One region of the Pseudomonas sp. Fl5BN2 genome, then DNA from elsewhere that is predicted to be linked to it. Evidence: riboswitches for the same ligand, from Rfam matches in the RefSeq annotation. Region 1 holds a riboswitch; the other holds the start of a gene.

Region 1 (7,952 bases):
CCGTGTTCGGGTCCTGTACCCCCGGCACGCTGCCCGTCACGAAGGCCTGATACGTGGTCTGCCAGAAGGCGCCATGGGGGGCCCCCGATATGGGCAGGTTGTTCTGCGCGACGTAGCTGTCGAGAAGGTTTTGCACATCCTTGAAACTGGTGAGCGCCATGCTTATTCCCCTTCGATATGCGGATTGAACAACTGCAGATATTGCACGCTGGCTGCCGCCGCCGACTCGGCACCTGCGGCCTCGGGCGACCGGACATTCCCGCCTTGCAGGATGAAACTGAAGTCGTAGCCGGCGACCTGGGCGTTGCCATGGCAGCCCATGCAGCCGCCCATGTTCACCCCCTGCACCGCGGAGCTACTGGTGCGCTTGGAGAACACGTTCGGTGGCGGCGGTGCTCCTGCCGTCGGGAAGGAAGTCGGCGCGCCGCTGGCGGCAATCCGGCCCCTGAACTGCTGCAGGGTGTAGTCGGTTTCCACCATGATATTGGCCTGGTAGTAAACCCCTCGGCCATGGCTGATATCGGTCTGGGATATCTGAGTGGTATCGAACGGCTGGGCCTGGACCGAGACCAGTTTGTAGTACAACCAGGGGGAGTTCTGGATCTTGCGAGCCTGGCTGTACTCCTCTATCGCCCGGTGCGCGGCCTGATTGACCTGTACCACGGCCGAGGTAATCGGCTCATAGCGCTGGTTGACACAGATCGGGCCGCCAGACGGTAGCCCGGGCTTGTTCTGCTCCTGGAAATACAGTTGTTTTCCAGGCTTGCAAAAACCACCGCTGGCTTTGACCAACGGCAGATTGGGCTGTTGGGGCGTAGGTATCGCGTCCTGGTAATTCAACTTGGGCGTGGTGGGATCGGGCGTCGAGGGCCGGTTGACGATGTTGCCGTCCTGATCTTCCACCGCCCGGCCGTTGGCCAGCAAGATGTTGTCGGCCTGCTCGAAGGTGGCGTAGATAAAACTCGGGGCGCTGGGGGTCTTCTGGATGATATGCAGCGCGACCATGGCCCACTGATCCTCGAAATAGCAGATGCCGCTGTTCGGCGCCTTCTGCCGCTCATAGAAACGCACGGTCTGCACATGGAATCGTGACGGATTCTCCCCGGGGCCCAGCTTGCGCCAGGCAGACTTGACCTCGATGGTGCCGTTGGGAAAGTTGACCCGCGGGCCGCTGGGGAACACCGGCGGCTTTTGCTTGACCGCCGTGTTGAAAGCGTTTGCGGCCTGGCGCAGCGAGGAGTTGGCGTACCAGTACTGATTGGCAGCCACGTAGGCGTATTGCACCTGGTTGGCCTTGGCCAGGAAACGCACCAGCTGGGGTTGGGAGTTGCCGCCGACGGGGGTCGAAGGCGATGCCCCGGCGAACATCTGGTCGAGGCCGATCTGGGTGGTTTCGTCGAGGTTGACCCAGGCCGGCTGGCGCACCGGGGCCTGGCCGGAACAGGCCGGAACCTTGATCGCGTAATTGTAGGTCGGGGGAAAGTTGTAACCATAACTGCTGGCCGCCCCGGACCCCGGATAGCCAGGCGGTCCGATATTGGCGTTGCCATTGCCCGGGAAAATCTCCACCTTGCTGCGGTAGGTCTGCCACACCAGGGGGCCGGTCTGGCTCCCGAACAACTGCCGGGTATCGGCCACATCACGCTGCCCTGCCTGGGCTGGCCAATTGAGGGCAATGAACTCTTGCCAGGCGAAGGCCGCGGCCTGCGCCAACGAGGCCTGGGGCGCGCCTCCGGGAATATCGGCAGGCACCTTGGGCGAGACGGTGATGCTCATCGGGGCGGCCTGGGAGATCGCCCCCAGCAGGACCATGCCACTCCCGAGCACGCCGAGAATCAACTGCCGAGGGATAGGGTGCTTACCAGTCTGACGGTCCATGTCCTGCCTCCTGTTTTTCCTGATTCAGAGCGTAGATCAGCGCTTACGCGGGCAAACACCCGTGAAAAGACCATTAGGCACTAGGGTAAATAGCCAAATGCCTGCACGGTTTTGGCCACGGCAACAACCTGGCCTGCATCCATGCCGCACCGCCTGCGGCTAGTCTTGGGCAGGTTCCCGGTCTGTTCCTTGAGGTCCCCATGCAACTCGAAGGTTCCTGTCACTGCGGCGCCGTCAGCTTCAACCTGGACAGCGCCCCCCTCCCCCTATCAACGCTGCTACTGCTCGATCTGCCGCAAGACCCAGGGCGATGCCATCAACCTCGGGGGTGATATGGCCAGCCTGAAGGTCCGGGGCCGCCAGCACATCAGCGTCTACCAGGCGTTGATCAAGGAACCCGGGGCCAGCCAGGCCCGACGCAGCAGCGCCGAGCGCCATTTCTGCAGCCGTTGCGGCTCCGGGCTGTGGCTGTTCAGTCCGCAATGGCCGGAGTTGATCCCTCCCTTCGCTTCGGCTATCGACACCCCGTTGCCGGTGCCGCCGGAACACACCCATCTGATGCTCGACTCCATGGCGCCCTGGGTGGAGATCGACTGGCAGCCACATGACTTGCAGTTCGCGCACTACCCCGAGGAATCCATCGCCCAATGGCATGCGCGCCTGGACCTGCAACGGTAGGCAAAGGGGCTTCAGCGCCGTTGCCGGTTTCCGTGCCAGGCCCCTGCCGCCCACGCGCCAAGGCAGTTACGCCGCTGATCAGCCTGCGACCGATGATCGCTATCAGGCCCGGGACAGTGACAGACATTGATGCCGGTCAAGCGCCCGGCCCCGCAGCGGAGTAAAGCTCTAGGTAATTGCTCGCCCTTTGGTTTTCCGGAGACTTGATCATGCCCAACAGCGCTCTCGATGTTCTCGCCCCCCCGCCGTTCCCGGCACAACAAGGCCAATACTGGATCGACGCCTTGAGCGACGGCAGCCATGTACTGATCCGTCCGCTCCGGCCTCAGGACCGCGAGCGGGAAAAGGCCTTTATCGAAAACCTCTCCCCCGTCACCCGGCACCAGCGCTTCCTCGGTGAAATCAAGGAGGTGGGCGACCAGTTGCTGGATCAGTTGATGGACGTTGGCACCCCACAACGGATGGCCTACGTGGCCCTGGTCCATGACAACGGTGACCTGCGCGAAGTCGGTATCAGCCGCTACGCGCAACTCGACGATCAACCCTGGCGCTGCGAATTCGCCGTGACCATCGCCGATGAGTGGCAAGGCAAGGGCCTCGGCGCACTGCTGATGCAGCACCTGATCGACGAGGCCCGAAACAATGGTTTCAAGCAGATGTATTCGGTGGATGCGGCTTCCAACTACAGCATGCGCCGGCTGGCGAAAACCCTCGGCATGCGCAGTGCCATCGACCCCGACGATGCCACCCAGGTGATTCACAGCCTGGAGTTGTAACCTCCCGCCCGCACCGCGCCTCAGTTCGAGGCGCGGCCGCATTGCCCACAAAATCGCGCGCCCGCCGCCAATGTCGCACCGCATTGAGCGCAACCGGCCGGCACCAGCGATGCTGCACATTGCTGGCAGAAACGCGCGGACGCAGGGTTCAACGCCCGGCATTGCGGGCAAGGGCTGCCGGCCCCTGTCGAATGCCCAGAGCCCGGATGCCCGCCCCGAGAACCGTCGTGCCCGCCGCCGTGCCCACCACCGTGATGCCCTGCCAACAACCGTCCGAAAAAGCTCATGTCGATCACTCCACTAGACTGTGATCGCCAGTAAAAACCCTGTAGTAACTACAGAGTCAAGCCAGCGCCGACAAGTGCTCGTAGAGAATGCCGGAGCCGACAATGATCAACACCACGCCACCCAATATTTCCGCACGCTGCCCCATCACCGTACCTATGGCCCGGCCCAGCATGACGCCGAGAGTGACCATGGTCATGGTGGCCAGGCCGATAGCGCTGGCCGCGACCCAGATGTTGACGTCGACGAAAGCCAGGCCCACGCCTACCGCCAAGGCATCGATGCTGGTAGCGAAACCGGTGACTGCCAGCACCCAGAAACCATGCTGGCGGGGCTTTTCTTCCTCGGTTTCGGTTTGCAGCTGTGTGCCGTTGTAGATCATGTGCAGGCCCAGCAACAGCAGCAGGCTGAAGGCGATCCAGTGGTCCCAGTTGGCCACCCACTGCGTCGCGGCCTGGCCGATGAACCAGCCGACCACCGGGGTGATGGCTTCAATGACGCCGAAGATCAGGCCGATGCGCAAGGCTTCCAGCAGGCGTGGCTTAAGCATGGCCGAACCCTTGCCTACCGCGGCGGCAAAGGCATCGGTGGACATGGCGAAGGCGAGGAAAATGATCGAGGCAGGGTTCATCTTGGGTCTTCCGGTCGGGCTTGAGTCCACGACATACCCACGCGCCCGACTTCAGCACAGGTATGTCGATGGTCTCACCAACCGAAACGGCGCCCGCACCACGGCAGGTTGCCGAGTGTGTTGATACGGGCTCCACCGCAGCAGGCGGTGGCAGGTTACTCCCCAAAGAGGCGCGCAGCTTAGCCCGTCGATTGTGAAAATTTCATTGCCGTACACGGGCTCATGACGCTCGGCGGCAACATCCTGCAGCGCCCCCCATGAAAGGCAGCGGATGTCTGAGCCGGCGGTCTTAACACTCTTTGACAGTTTCCAGACAAAGCTGCCAAAGACTGACCAGCCCCCCTTCCCTAGCATGCGCACATCAAATTTCCGCTCGGGTGTTGCATGTCTGCCAAACTTCTCGGCCTGCCGTTGCTAGGCATTCTGCTGGGTAGCCTGGGCTGCAATCAGCAGCCCGCTTTAGCGCCGCCTATCGAGCCTGGCGACTACGCCAGCATCATTCGCTACCTGAAGCAGTACATCCCCCAGGAGATGGCCAGGCATCAGGTACCGGGCCTGTCGATCGCCCTGGTGGATGGCCAGGAACTGATCTGGGCTCGGGGCTTTGGTTTTGCCGACCAGGCCCGGGGCGTGCAAGTCACCGAGAACACCGCCTTTCGTGCCGGCGCCCTGTCCCAGTTGCTGACCGCCACCGCAGTCATGCAGCTGATTGAACAAGGCCGCTTGCAACTCGATGCGCCCCTGCAGGACACCCTCAAGGAGTTCTACGTCCGCTCACGCTTTCACGAGGAGCAGAGTGCCGCCGACCAGGCGGTGACCCTGCGTCGCCTGCTCAGCCACCAGGCCGGGATGCCCGCCGAATACCTGCGCGAACTGCACACGCCCCCGGCCCTCGGCGAGTTGCCGAGAAAGCTCAGCGGCCTCTGGCTGAGCAACGCCCCGGGCACCCAGACCGCCTATTCCAATCTGGGCTACGCGCTGCTGGGCGCGGCGATCGAGCGCTGCAGCGGCCTGGACCTCGAACGGCAACTGCAAAAAACCCTGCTGCGTCCACTGGGCATGGGCCAGTCGAGCTTCAGCGGTGACAGCCATGCCCAACCCAATCGCGCCCAGGGTTATGCAAACGGCACCCGCAGCAACGACACCCTGGTCCGCGACCTCTCCGCCAACGGCTTGTGGAGCAGCCCCCGGGACCTGAGTCGCTACGTGCGGATGCTCTTCGCCCAGGGCCACTACAAGAATCACCAGCTGTTGTCGGCGGCTTCGATCAACGAAATGGTGCGCCCGCAGAACACCGGCAATCCGCTGGATTTCGATTGCCAGGTGGGCCTGGGCTGGTTCCTTTCACCCTGCGGCGATGAGTGGGTGCGCCCAGGCATTCGCACCTGGCAGCACGGCGGAGTGAGCGGCGACTTTCATGCGCAGATCAGCGTGCTCCCGGAGCAGCAACTGGCGGTGATCGTAATGAGCAACTCCAGCAGCGGCGAAGCCCTCGCCCAGCCCCTGGTGAATCAGGTCCTGCGCATGCTGCTGCAGGCTCACGGCACTGCCGACGAGGATCAACCGAGCACCGCTCAGGCAGCGCCCCCACCGATCCAGCGGCGTCGAGTACCGGAAGCCGCGGATCGCCAACACCTGGCCGGCTTCTATGCCACAGCCTGGGGCGTGTTGCGGATCCGCGACCAGGACCAGCACCTGTTCGGCGAACTGGCCGGCACCCGCTTTGAACTGCTGCGCGACGAATACGGCTGGCTGCGGGCACAGAAGAAATTCCTCGGGCTCTGGCTGCAGGACCTGGGCGACCTGGGCCGGGTGCAGCTGGACGTCATGAGCGTCCAGGGTCACCGGGTGTTCACCGCCAGGAGTCATGGCCAGCTGTTGGCGGTAGGAGAACGCATCGATCCGGTGCCCCTGCCCGACAACTGGCTGGCCACGGTGGGTACCTACCAGACCCTCAACGAAGGCCAGGCCAATGCCCCCATGAATGGCGTCAGCATCACCCTTGAAGACGGTTTCCTGATGATCCGCAGCCTGCATGAGGGCCGTCCCCTCACCGACTACATCCTGGCGCCAGTGGACAACGCACACGCGGTGATCGCCGGCCATGGTCCAGGCCTGGGCGACACCGTGCGCCGCCAGATCAACGGGGTCAACGTCCTCGGCTACTCATTCAAACGCACCTACAACAACCACTACCTGAGGTTCTAAACCGGGATGAAAACCCTGAAACGCTCCACCACTGCCGCGGCCCTTTGGGTCAGCACTATCGGCTTGACCACAGCGTCCGCCCCGCTGCATGCCGAAGACTGGAAATATGGCGTGCACGCCGGCGTCGCCAGCGTTCCACGCTACAGCGGCAGCGACGAGCGCACCGTGGCACCACTGCTCGGCGGCGAGATCGTCAGCCCCTACGGCATTTTCCTCAACACGGACCAGGGCTTGGGCTGGGGTAGCGAATGGGGTGACTTGTCGTTCAGTACCTGGGTTGGCGCAAGCGAGGAGCGGCGCGACAAGAATCATATGGGCCAAGGCTCCAAGCGGCTCAAGGGCATGGGTGAGATCAAGTCCCGGGCACAGTTCGGTGCACATTTGGGCTACGACCTGGGCCCCTTCGAACTGGGAGCCACGCTGACCCACGCAATGAAGAAGAATGATCGCCGCGACACCGGTTCGGCCTATAGCCAGTTGGAGCTGAGCATTGGCACCCAGCTGTATGAGGGCGGTTTCGGCAGCCTCGACGTCAGCGTCAACAGCCTGTTTGGCAACGCCGACTACCTGCAGACCTGGTATGGCGTGAGTGACACCCAGGCAGCCAACAGCCGCTTCAGCACCTACCGCGCCAAGGGCGGACGAGTCAGCAGTGGCGCCGACCTGGCGTGGACCCTGCCCCTCAACGAGCAGACCAAGCTGTCGACCCTGCTGTCGATGAAATACCTGAGCAAGGAAGCCGGTGACAGCCCGATCGTCGATCGGCGCATGCAGACCAGCATCGGCACGCAGATCGAGTACAGCTTCTAAGGTGTCAATGAACCGGCCCGTGATCATGGGCCGGCTTGCCCAGCGGCCAGGCCCTGGCCGGCTGGCACTTCGACGCCCAGCGGACCTGCGTCCACTGGGCGTTCGATCGCAGGTCCGCCAGCCGCTACAAGGGCTTGGTCGAACTCAATCGACATGGGCCCAAGTCATGCGGAACGAGGCCCCGCCCCACTCCGAATCCACCACTTCAACCTTGCCCCCATGCCATTGCGATACGCGCCGTACCAGCGCCAGGCCCAGGCCGAAGCCGCCGGTACGACGGTCGCGGCTGGCATCGAGGCGGGAGAAGGGTTCAAAGACCTTTTCCCGTCCGTCCACCGGCACGCCCGGGCCGTCATCGTTGACCCGCACTTCGTAGCCGTGCTCCAGGCGGACCAGGGACACCTCCACCCGCCGGTCAGCGTAACGAATGGCGTTGCGCAACAGGTTGATCACCGCCCGGGCCATGAAGCGCGGCTCGATACGCACGTACTCCACCTGGCAGGAACGTATCAACAACTGCACCCCGGCCGCCTCGGCCTCCAGAGTAACGCTGCCGACCACACTGTCGAGCCAGCTCTGGGCCTGGATGTTTTCCCGATTGATCGTCGCCGCACCGTGCTCCAGGCTGGCGTAGCTCAGCAGCTCGGAAACCATTTCCTCCAGTTCGCCAAGGTCGGCGTACATGT
Region 2 (7,952 bases), on a different contig from region 1:
GTGGTGGCCACCGAGTTTTCGTCAAAATCCTCGAAGTGATACTGGGTGCTGGCAGCGGCCAGCAAGCTCTCGTACTCGCCCACCAGGTTCGGCAGCTCGGCGGTTTTTTCCGGCGCATCGGTGAGCAGCAGGGTTTTCTCTACCGTGGTCAGGTGCCCGGCAATCGCCTGGTACAGACCGACAAACTCGCTGTTGACCAGCACGAAGCGGTCCTCGGCGTGATTCATGGTGTAGAGGATCTGCTCCGGCGACAGGCGCACGTTGATGGTGTGAATCACCGCGCCGATCATAGGAATGGCGAACATGCATTCCAGGTAGCGATGGCTGTCCCAGTCCATTACCGCTACGGTATCCCCGGCCTTGACCCCGGCCGCAGTCAAGACGTTGGCCAGCCGCGCCACGCGTTCGATCAGGGTCGGATAGGTGTAGCGCAACTGGTCGCGATAGATGATTTCGCGGGTTTTCTCGTAACGGCTGCCGGACATCAGCAGGCGCTTGATCAATAACGGATATTGATAGGCGCCTTCGGCGGGCGGGATAACACGAGTCTGCAACATAAGAATCCCTTTTCTGACGGCTCGGTCGTAACTGGAGAATACTCACTCTAGTGTGCCCGCGCGCCTGCTAAATCAGCCAAAGGAATGATTTGCGGAACCGTACAAATACTAGCTCCAAGCCAGTATCGAGGCGGCTCCGCGTGACCTTATGCGCTTTGCCCAACCGCTGCCTCTGCTGGAGTACGAGGAAAGGCCAGTGCAGCGGCAAAGGTCAGTGCCGCAAACCCGGCCAGGATCAAATACAGACCGCTCAAGCCCTGGCGCGGCTCCACCAGGGCAATCAATGGAATCGCCGTGGCACTGGCACCGAACGACAGACAGTAACGCAAGGCAAAGACCCGCGACTGCCACTGTGGCGCAACGAAATTGGCGACCATGGCGTCATTCACCGTGACCTGGCCAAACACCACGAACATGAAGGCCGCCCCCAACAGGATCACACTCCAGCCCTCGCTGTGGGCCATCGCCACCAACAGCGGGGCCTGGAACAGGGTCAGCACAATGAACGGCCATTTCAGGCTGAATCGATGCAACACCCGGCCAATGGTCAACTGCGCCACCGCGCCAAAGGCATAGGCCAGGCTGACCACCACGCCGAGGATCTGTGGCGAGGCCGACAGCTCATGCAAGCGCTCCTGGAACAGCTTCGGGTAGGTCATGGTGGTGGCGTTGAACACCACTCCGCCAGTAGCCGTGGCCAGGGCCAGCACCGCGAACACCAGGAACATCGAGATCTGCTGGCCACCCTTGCCCCTGAGTGTCACATGGGGACGCACGGGAACCGGCTCGTCGCGTACCTGCAAGGCAAAACCGATACCCAGCAGGATCGCCACGATCCCCGGCAGGATGAACGCTGAACGCCAGCCAAATTGCGCCACCAACAGGCCGGTGATCAATGCTGAAAAGGCCACGCCGAGGTTGCCCCACATACCGTTGATGCCAATCTCGCGGCCACGGTTTTGCGCATAGGCCACCAGCATCGCCGTGCCTACCGGGTGATAGATGGCGGCGAATACACCCATCAGGGTCAGCCCGACCACCAACATTGTCGGGCTATTACTCAGGCCGGTCAGGATTGAGGCCGCGCCGATGCCGAAGAAGAACAGCAGCATCATCTGTCGGCGGCTCCAGTGATCCCCTAGCCAGCCGGCCGGCAGTGAACAGGCGCCAAAAGCGATGAAGCCGCCCAGGGACAGCCCGATCAGTGCGGCATAGTCCAGGGCAAAGACCTGGGTCATGCCCAGCACCGCAGCGGGAAAGATCAGCATGAACATGTGATCGATGACATGGGCAGCATTGACGTAACGGATGACGTTTCGAGCTTGATTCATGGCGGCACGCTAGGTTGGTTGTTGTGCTGCCTATGCTAAGTTGGCAACAAACAGCATTCCTGACAATAAAGTCACCGGATCAGACATGTTAATCAGCCTGCCAAACCACGGCCCGGTCAGCGCCTATCCCCGCAACTATGCCGATGCCGAACACCAGGAATCTCACCGTCATCGCGAAGCGCAGTTTCTCTACGCCGCCTGCGGCACCATGCGCGTGGTCACCGCCCAGGGCGCCTGGGTGATCCCGCCGACCCGAGCCGTGTGGATTCCCTCGCTGGTAGAGCATGAGATCTTCATGGTTGGCGAGGTGCACATGCGCTCCTTGTTCATCGACCCGCAACGCTGCCCGCCGACCTTGCAGCAATGCTGCGTACTGGCGGTGACACCCTTGCTGCGGGAGTTGATCCTGCGGGCGGTGCAAGGCCCCGAGCAGGCACAAAACCCCTTGATCCAGCAGTTGATGCTGGAAGAGATTGCCGCCCTGGAGAACCTGCCCCTGCACATTCCCATGCCTCAGGACCGGCGTCTGCAAGCCATCTGCAGGACCTTGCTGCAGGTGCCGGACCATCCCCATACCCTGGAGGACTGGGCACAGCAGGTCGGCGCCAGCTCACGAACCCTGGCGCGGCTGTTTCAGCAGCAGGTGCAGATGAATTTCAATGCCTGGCGCCAGCAACTGCGCCTGATGGAAGCCCTGCCACGCCTGCTGGCCGGAGAAAGCGTGCACAGCGTCGCCGATTCTCTGGGCTACGGCAGCGCCCGGGCCTTCAGCGCGATGTTCTACCGCTTGCTAGGGGACACGCCACGGCACTACGTGGCGACCCTGAATCAGCTCAGCGCAATCAATGCATCTCGGTGAACGCCAGTTTCACGCCGATGGCGATCAATACCGCACCCATGGTGCGGTCGAACCAATGCCCCATCCGGGCAAAACCGGCGCGTACCCGCTGCTGGCTGAAAAGCATGGCCACCAGGCAGAACCAGACGGCGGTAGCTACCGCCAGATACAGCCCGTAACCGGCCTGGATAGCCAGAGGCGTGTGCGGATTGATCACCACGGTAAACAGCGAGAGGAAGAACAGGGTGGCCTTGGGGTTCAGGCCATTGGTAACGAAACCTGAAGTGAAGGCGCCGCGCGCGGTGCGCACTCCAGCTTCCAAATGCAGGTTGTCCGCCGCCGGCTTGGCTGGCTGGGCGCGCAACGCCTTGTAGCCGATGTACAGCAAGTACGCCGCCGCCAGCCACTTCAAGGCGTTGAACAGCACGATGGACTGGGAAACGATCAAGCCAATTCCCAGCAGTGAGTAACCCACGTGCAGGAAGATCGCGCTGCCCACTCCCAAGGCGGTCCAGGTACCGGCGCGGCGCCCGTGGGTCACGCTTTCGCGCACCACTACGGCGAAGTCCGGGCCGGGGCTGGCCACCGCCAGCAAATGAATGAGAGCAACGGTCAAGAACTCGGTGAGGTACATGCAGGCTCCTGTTTATGTCTAATTATTTCATCTGTTAGGCTCGGCAGATTACGCCTTAGACCCCTCGTGCAAAAGGTACAGTTCATGACTAACAATCGCCGCGCCGTGTTTCTCGATCACAGCTCACTGGATTTGGGTGACCTGGATCTGAAGGCGCTGCGCGACAGTTTCAGCCCCTTGCAAGTGCATGCCCAAACCGCCCCGGAGCAGGTGGCTGAACGACTGCAAGGGGCACAGGTGGCCATCAGCAACAAAGTCCCGCTGACCGCCGAGACCCTGGCCGCCTGCCCGGATCTGCAACTGATCCTGGTAGCGGCCACCGGCACCAACAATGTCGACCTGGCCGCGGCCCGCAGCCAGGGCATCACCGTCAGCAACTGCCAGGGCTACGGCACCCCTTCGGTAGCCCAGCACACCCTGATGCTGCTGCTTAATCTGGCCACCCGAGTCGCCGACTACCAACAGGCCGTGGCCGCGGGCCGCTGGCAACAAGCCAAGCAGTTCTGCCTGCTGGATTTCCCGATCATCGAGCTCTCAGGCAAGACCCTCGGTTTGCTGGGCAATGGCGAACTGGGCAGCGCCGTAGCGCGCCTGGCCGAAGCCTTTGGCATGCGCGTGGTGCTGGGACAAATCCCTGGGCGCCCGGCCCGGCCTGATCGCCTGCCCCTGGAAGATCTGTTGCCACAAGTAGATGCGCTGACCCTGCACTGCCCGCTCAACGAACACACTCGGCACTTTATCGGCGCCCGCGAACTGGCCCTGCTCAAGCCCGGCGCCTTGGTAGTCAATACCGCTCGCGGCGGCCTGATTGATGAGCAGGCCCTGGCCGACGCTCTGCGCAATGGTCATCTGGGAGGCGCCGCCACCGATGTGCTGAGTGTCGAACCACCCTCGGCCGGCAATCCACTGCTGGCCGCCGACATTCCGCGGCTGATCGTGACCCCGCACAACGCCTGGGGCAGTCGAGAGGCACGGCAAAGAATTGTTGGCCAACTGAGCGAAAATGCCCAAGCCTTCTTCAGTGGTACCCCGCTGCGTGTCGTGAGTTGATAAACTCCGCTACTTTTTTCGGGTGCGGATCATGGACACACGCAGTGAAGTACTGTTACGCCAGGCTCAATTGTTTCAAGGCTCAATGCTGCTGGTCGGCCTGGCTGCGGATGACCTGCTGGGACGCCTGCCCAACGCCCGAGGCTGGAGCTGGCACGCCGGCGATCAAGCGGCCCTGGAAGCTCGCTTTCCAGGCCGCAGCCATTTTGGCGTAACAGCCCCGACGGAATCCTTCGACAGCGCCGTGCTGTTTCTACCCAAGTCCAAGGACCTCACTGGCTACCTGCTCAACGCCCTCGCCTCGCGCCTGGCCGGTCGCGAGCTGTACCTGGTGGGGGAAAAGCGCAGCGGTGTGGAAAGTGCCGCCAAGCAACTCAACCCCTTTGGCAAGCCACGCAAGCTCGACAGCGCGCGGCACTGCCAGCTGTGGCAGGTCACCGTGGCCAATGCCCCCGAGCCGGTGGCTCTGGAGAGTCTGGCCGAGGAGTACGAACTGCCGCTGACCGAAGGGCCGTTGAAAGTCGTCAGCCTCCCTGGGGTGTTCAGCCACGGGCGCCTGGATCGCGGCACCGCACTGCTGCTGGAACATCTGGATCACCTGCCCAGCGGCCACATGCTGGATTTCGGCTGCGGCGCCGGAGTGCTGGGAGCCACGGTGAAGCGCCGTTACCCGGACAACCGAGTGACCTTGCTGGATGTCGATGCCTTCGCCGCTGCCAGCAGCCGCCTGACCCTGGCCGCCAACGGCCTTGAGGCCGAGGTCCTGACCGGTGACGGCATCGATGCTGCACCGATGGACTTGAACTGCATCCTGACCAACCCGCCCTTCCATATCGGGGTTCACACCGACTACCAGGCCACGGAAAACCTGCTGCGAAAAGCAGCAAAACATCTGCAAAAAAGTGGCGAACTGCGGGTAGTTGCCAACAGCTTCCTGCGCTACCAACCGCTGATCGAAGAGCATCTGGGACCTTGTGCGATCAAGGCCGAAGGCCAGGGCTTCCGGATCTACCGAGCCAAGCGCGGCTAACTGGTTTTTTCGCAAACAAGGCTTGCCGAAAGGGTTTTGCCTAGGCAGAATCCGCTCCGTCCTAGGGGAGTAGTCTCCCACGAGCGCCACGCTCGTCCGGCATGCGTCAACATACTTGGTCCTCAGACCATGGCGCATGCGACCCAAGAGTCCGCACAGACGGACCGCAGGGTTTGACAAGACCTATGACACGAACACCTTACCCGGGGCGGGAAGGCTGTACGTGTCATAGCCGTGTCGACCCGCCCCTTAGGAAAACCCTGATGATGCTGGATTCTCTACTCGTTCCCACCGCAATCGTTGCCTTGGCCGAAATCGGCGACAAGACGCAACTGCTCGCCCTGATTCTCGCCGCGCGCTTTCGCAAACCCTGGCCAATCATCGCCGGCATCGTCGCCGCAACCCTGGCCAACCATGCGGCCGCGGGTGCAGTCGGCGCCTGGTTCGGTAGCTTCTTCTCGGATTCGACCCTGCACTGGATTCTCGCCGCCAGCTTCACCGCCACTGCGCTGTGGACCTTGGTTCCGGACAAAATGGACGATGACGAAGCCACTACCGCGCGCAAGTTCGGGCCCTTCCTGACCACCCTGATTGCGTTCTTCCTGGCGGAAATCGGCGACAAGACCCAGATCGCCACCGTCATGCTGGCCGCGCAATACCCGGACCTGTGGCTGGTGATCATCGGTACCACCCTGGGCATGCTGATTGCCAACGTACCGGTGGTGCTGGCGGGCAACTTTGCGGCAGACAAACTGCCCCTGACCCTGATTCGTCGTCTGGCTGCGTCAGCCTTCTTCATCCTCGCCATAGTGGCGGTGTACAAGGCCATGCAGATCAGTGGCTGGGTATAAATGAAATCGCCGGCAAGGCGACTCCTGCAGGTTGCGCAGGAGCCGCCTTGCCGGCGACCACGTCATCGAGAATGACGTGCGCAGATCAGGACTTCTTGGCCTGCTCGTACAACGGCATCACCTTGGGAATCGCCGCCTGCAAGGAGGCGATACGGCTAGTGGAAGCCGGGTGAGTGCTCATGAACTCAGGTGGCGCGGAACCGCCCGCAGCCTGGCCCATTTTGTTCCACAGGCTGATGGCCGCATTCGGGTTGTAACCGGCACGGGCGGCCAGCTCCAGACCGATCAGGTCCGCTTCGTTTTCATTCTCGCGACTGTTGGGCAGGGTCATCAGCAGGTTTACCCCGTTGTCACCCAGCGCAACCGTCTCTTGCGGCACCCCGAACAAGGTAGCGATCTGCTTGCCTGCGCCGACCGCGTACTGCTTGGACATCGCCTCACGACCATGCTCACGCAGGGCATGGGCAATTTCATGGCCCATCACCGCAGCGATCTCATCGTCGGTCAGTTTCAGCTTATCAATCAGACCGGAGTAGAAAATGATCTTGCCGCCAGGACCACAGTTGGCGTTGAGCTCGTCGCTCTTGATCAAATTGACCTCCCACTTCCACTGCGCGCAGTCAGGGCGGAAGTTAGGTGCCTGGGCAATCAGGCGATCAGCGATGACCTGCAGGCGCTTGGCGTTGGCACTGGTTTTGTCCAGCACGCCCTGGCTGCTGGCCTCCCCCAAGGTCTCCTGGTAGGACTGAGCATAGGATTGATTGACCTCAGCGCTGGAGACCATGCTGAACATGGATTGCTTGCGATCCACGCCCACAACGCCACCGTTGGTGGTGTTGACCGTCTCGCAACCACTGAGCAGAACAGCGGCACTCAGTGCACATACAACCAATGACTTCTTTTTCATGCAAACCTCCCTGAAAACATGGCGCGTATCCTAAGGGCGGAACTGTATCCGCGCCAGATGCAAATCACATTATCAGTCGTAATTCAGATACATACGGGCCCCGTAGGAAAAACTTCATATGCCCCTCCAGGCCGCCAGGGCCCTGGAACACCTGCCTGCCAAGCATCACCTCAAGCCATCTGAAGCAGTCATTTTCCCACCCGAGGCTAATGGCCAGCAATGCAGCGGCCGATACAGCGGGGCAGACCCTATTCCTGCGCCCGGAGCCTTTATGAAGTTCAAGTCGATCCAGTTTTCAGTGGCCGCGCTGGCCGGAGCCATCGTCCTCAGCGTGGTGGCAGCCCTGGTGCTGTACGCCCTGTTCGCCGGAGCCAGGACCCAGCAAATGGTTCAGGAACGGACCCAGAGCCAGTTCGAACAAGTCATCGAACAACGCCTGAGCGGCCTGGCGCAGACCCAGGTCAGCCAGATCCAGCGCGAACTGGAAGCGCCTCTGCTGATAGCCGACGGCCTGGTGCGGGTCAACACACTGATGGCTACGCAGGATCCGCAAGGCCATGCCGGACTGAGCCTGAGCCGTGAACAGCTGATCGCCCTGATCAAGGAAAACGTCACTCAGAACCCGAAGATCCTCGGCGCCTACATCGGCTGGGAACCTAACGCCATCGACCACAACGACGCGGCCTACATCGGCACCTCGGTGGTCGGCGTCGACGCCGCCAACGGCCGTTTCCTGCCCTGGTGGTTCCGTAAC

What was found. A riboswitch is a leader RNA that binds a small molecule or an ion and turns the genes downstream of it on or off. The one in region 1 is predicted to bind manganese.
Region 2: linked by a shared signal. The riboswitch ahead of GV819_RS14685 (TMEM165/GDT1 family protein) and the one ahead of mntP (manganese efflux pump MntP) in region 1 are both predicted to bind manganese.

The regions. Positions count from the first base shown of each region.
Region 1 covers NZ_JAAARL010000031.1:3,515-11,466, reverse strand. Annotated here, with positions in the region: gene GV819_RS29765 (hypothetical protein) at 1-160, opposite strand, end outside; gene GV819_RS29760 (hypothetical protein) at 163-1,878, opposite strand; partial or broken gene GV819_RS29755 (GFA family protein) at 2,079-2,556, shown strand; gene GV819_RS29750 (GNAT family N-acetyltransferase) at 2,766-3,332, shown strand; gene GV819_RS29745 (double zinc ribbon domain-containing protein) at 3,353-3,619, opposite strand; gene mntP (manganese efflux pump MntP) at 3,676-4,248, opposite strand; yybP-ykoY riboswitch at 4,259-4,419, opposite strand; gene GV819_RS29735 (serine hydrolase domain-containing protein) at 4,633-6,456, shown strand; gene GV819_RS29730 (MipA/OmpV family protein) at 6,463-7,266, shown strand; gene GV819_RS29725 (ATP-binding protein) at 7,411-7,952, opposite strand, start outside.
Region 2 covers NZ_JAAARL010000009.1:138,197-146,148, forward strand. Annotated here, with positions in the region: gene GV819_RS14655 (fatty acid--CoA ligase) at 1-557, opposite strand, end outside; gene GV819_RS14660 (MFS transporter) at 704-1,888, opposite strand; gene GV819_RS14665 (AraC family transcriptional regulator) at 1,974-2,747, shown strand; gene GV819_RS14670 (LysE family translocator) at 2,731-3,360, opposite strand; gene GV819_RS14675 (2-hydroxyacid dehydrogenase) at 3,445-4,410, shown strand; gene GV819_RS14680 (class I SAM-dependent methyltransferase) at 4,442-5,440, shown strand; yybP-ykoY riboswitch at 5,492-5,615, shown strand; gene GV819_RS14685 (TMEM165/GDT1 family protein) at 5,707-6,291, shown strand; gene GV819_RS14690 (M48 family metallopeptidase) at 6,377-7,198, opposite strand.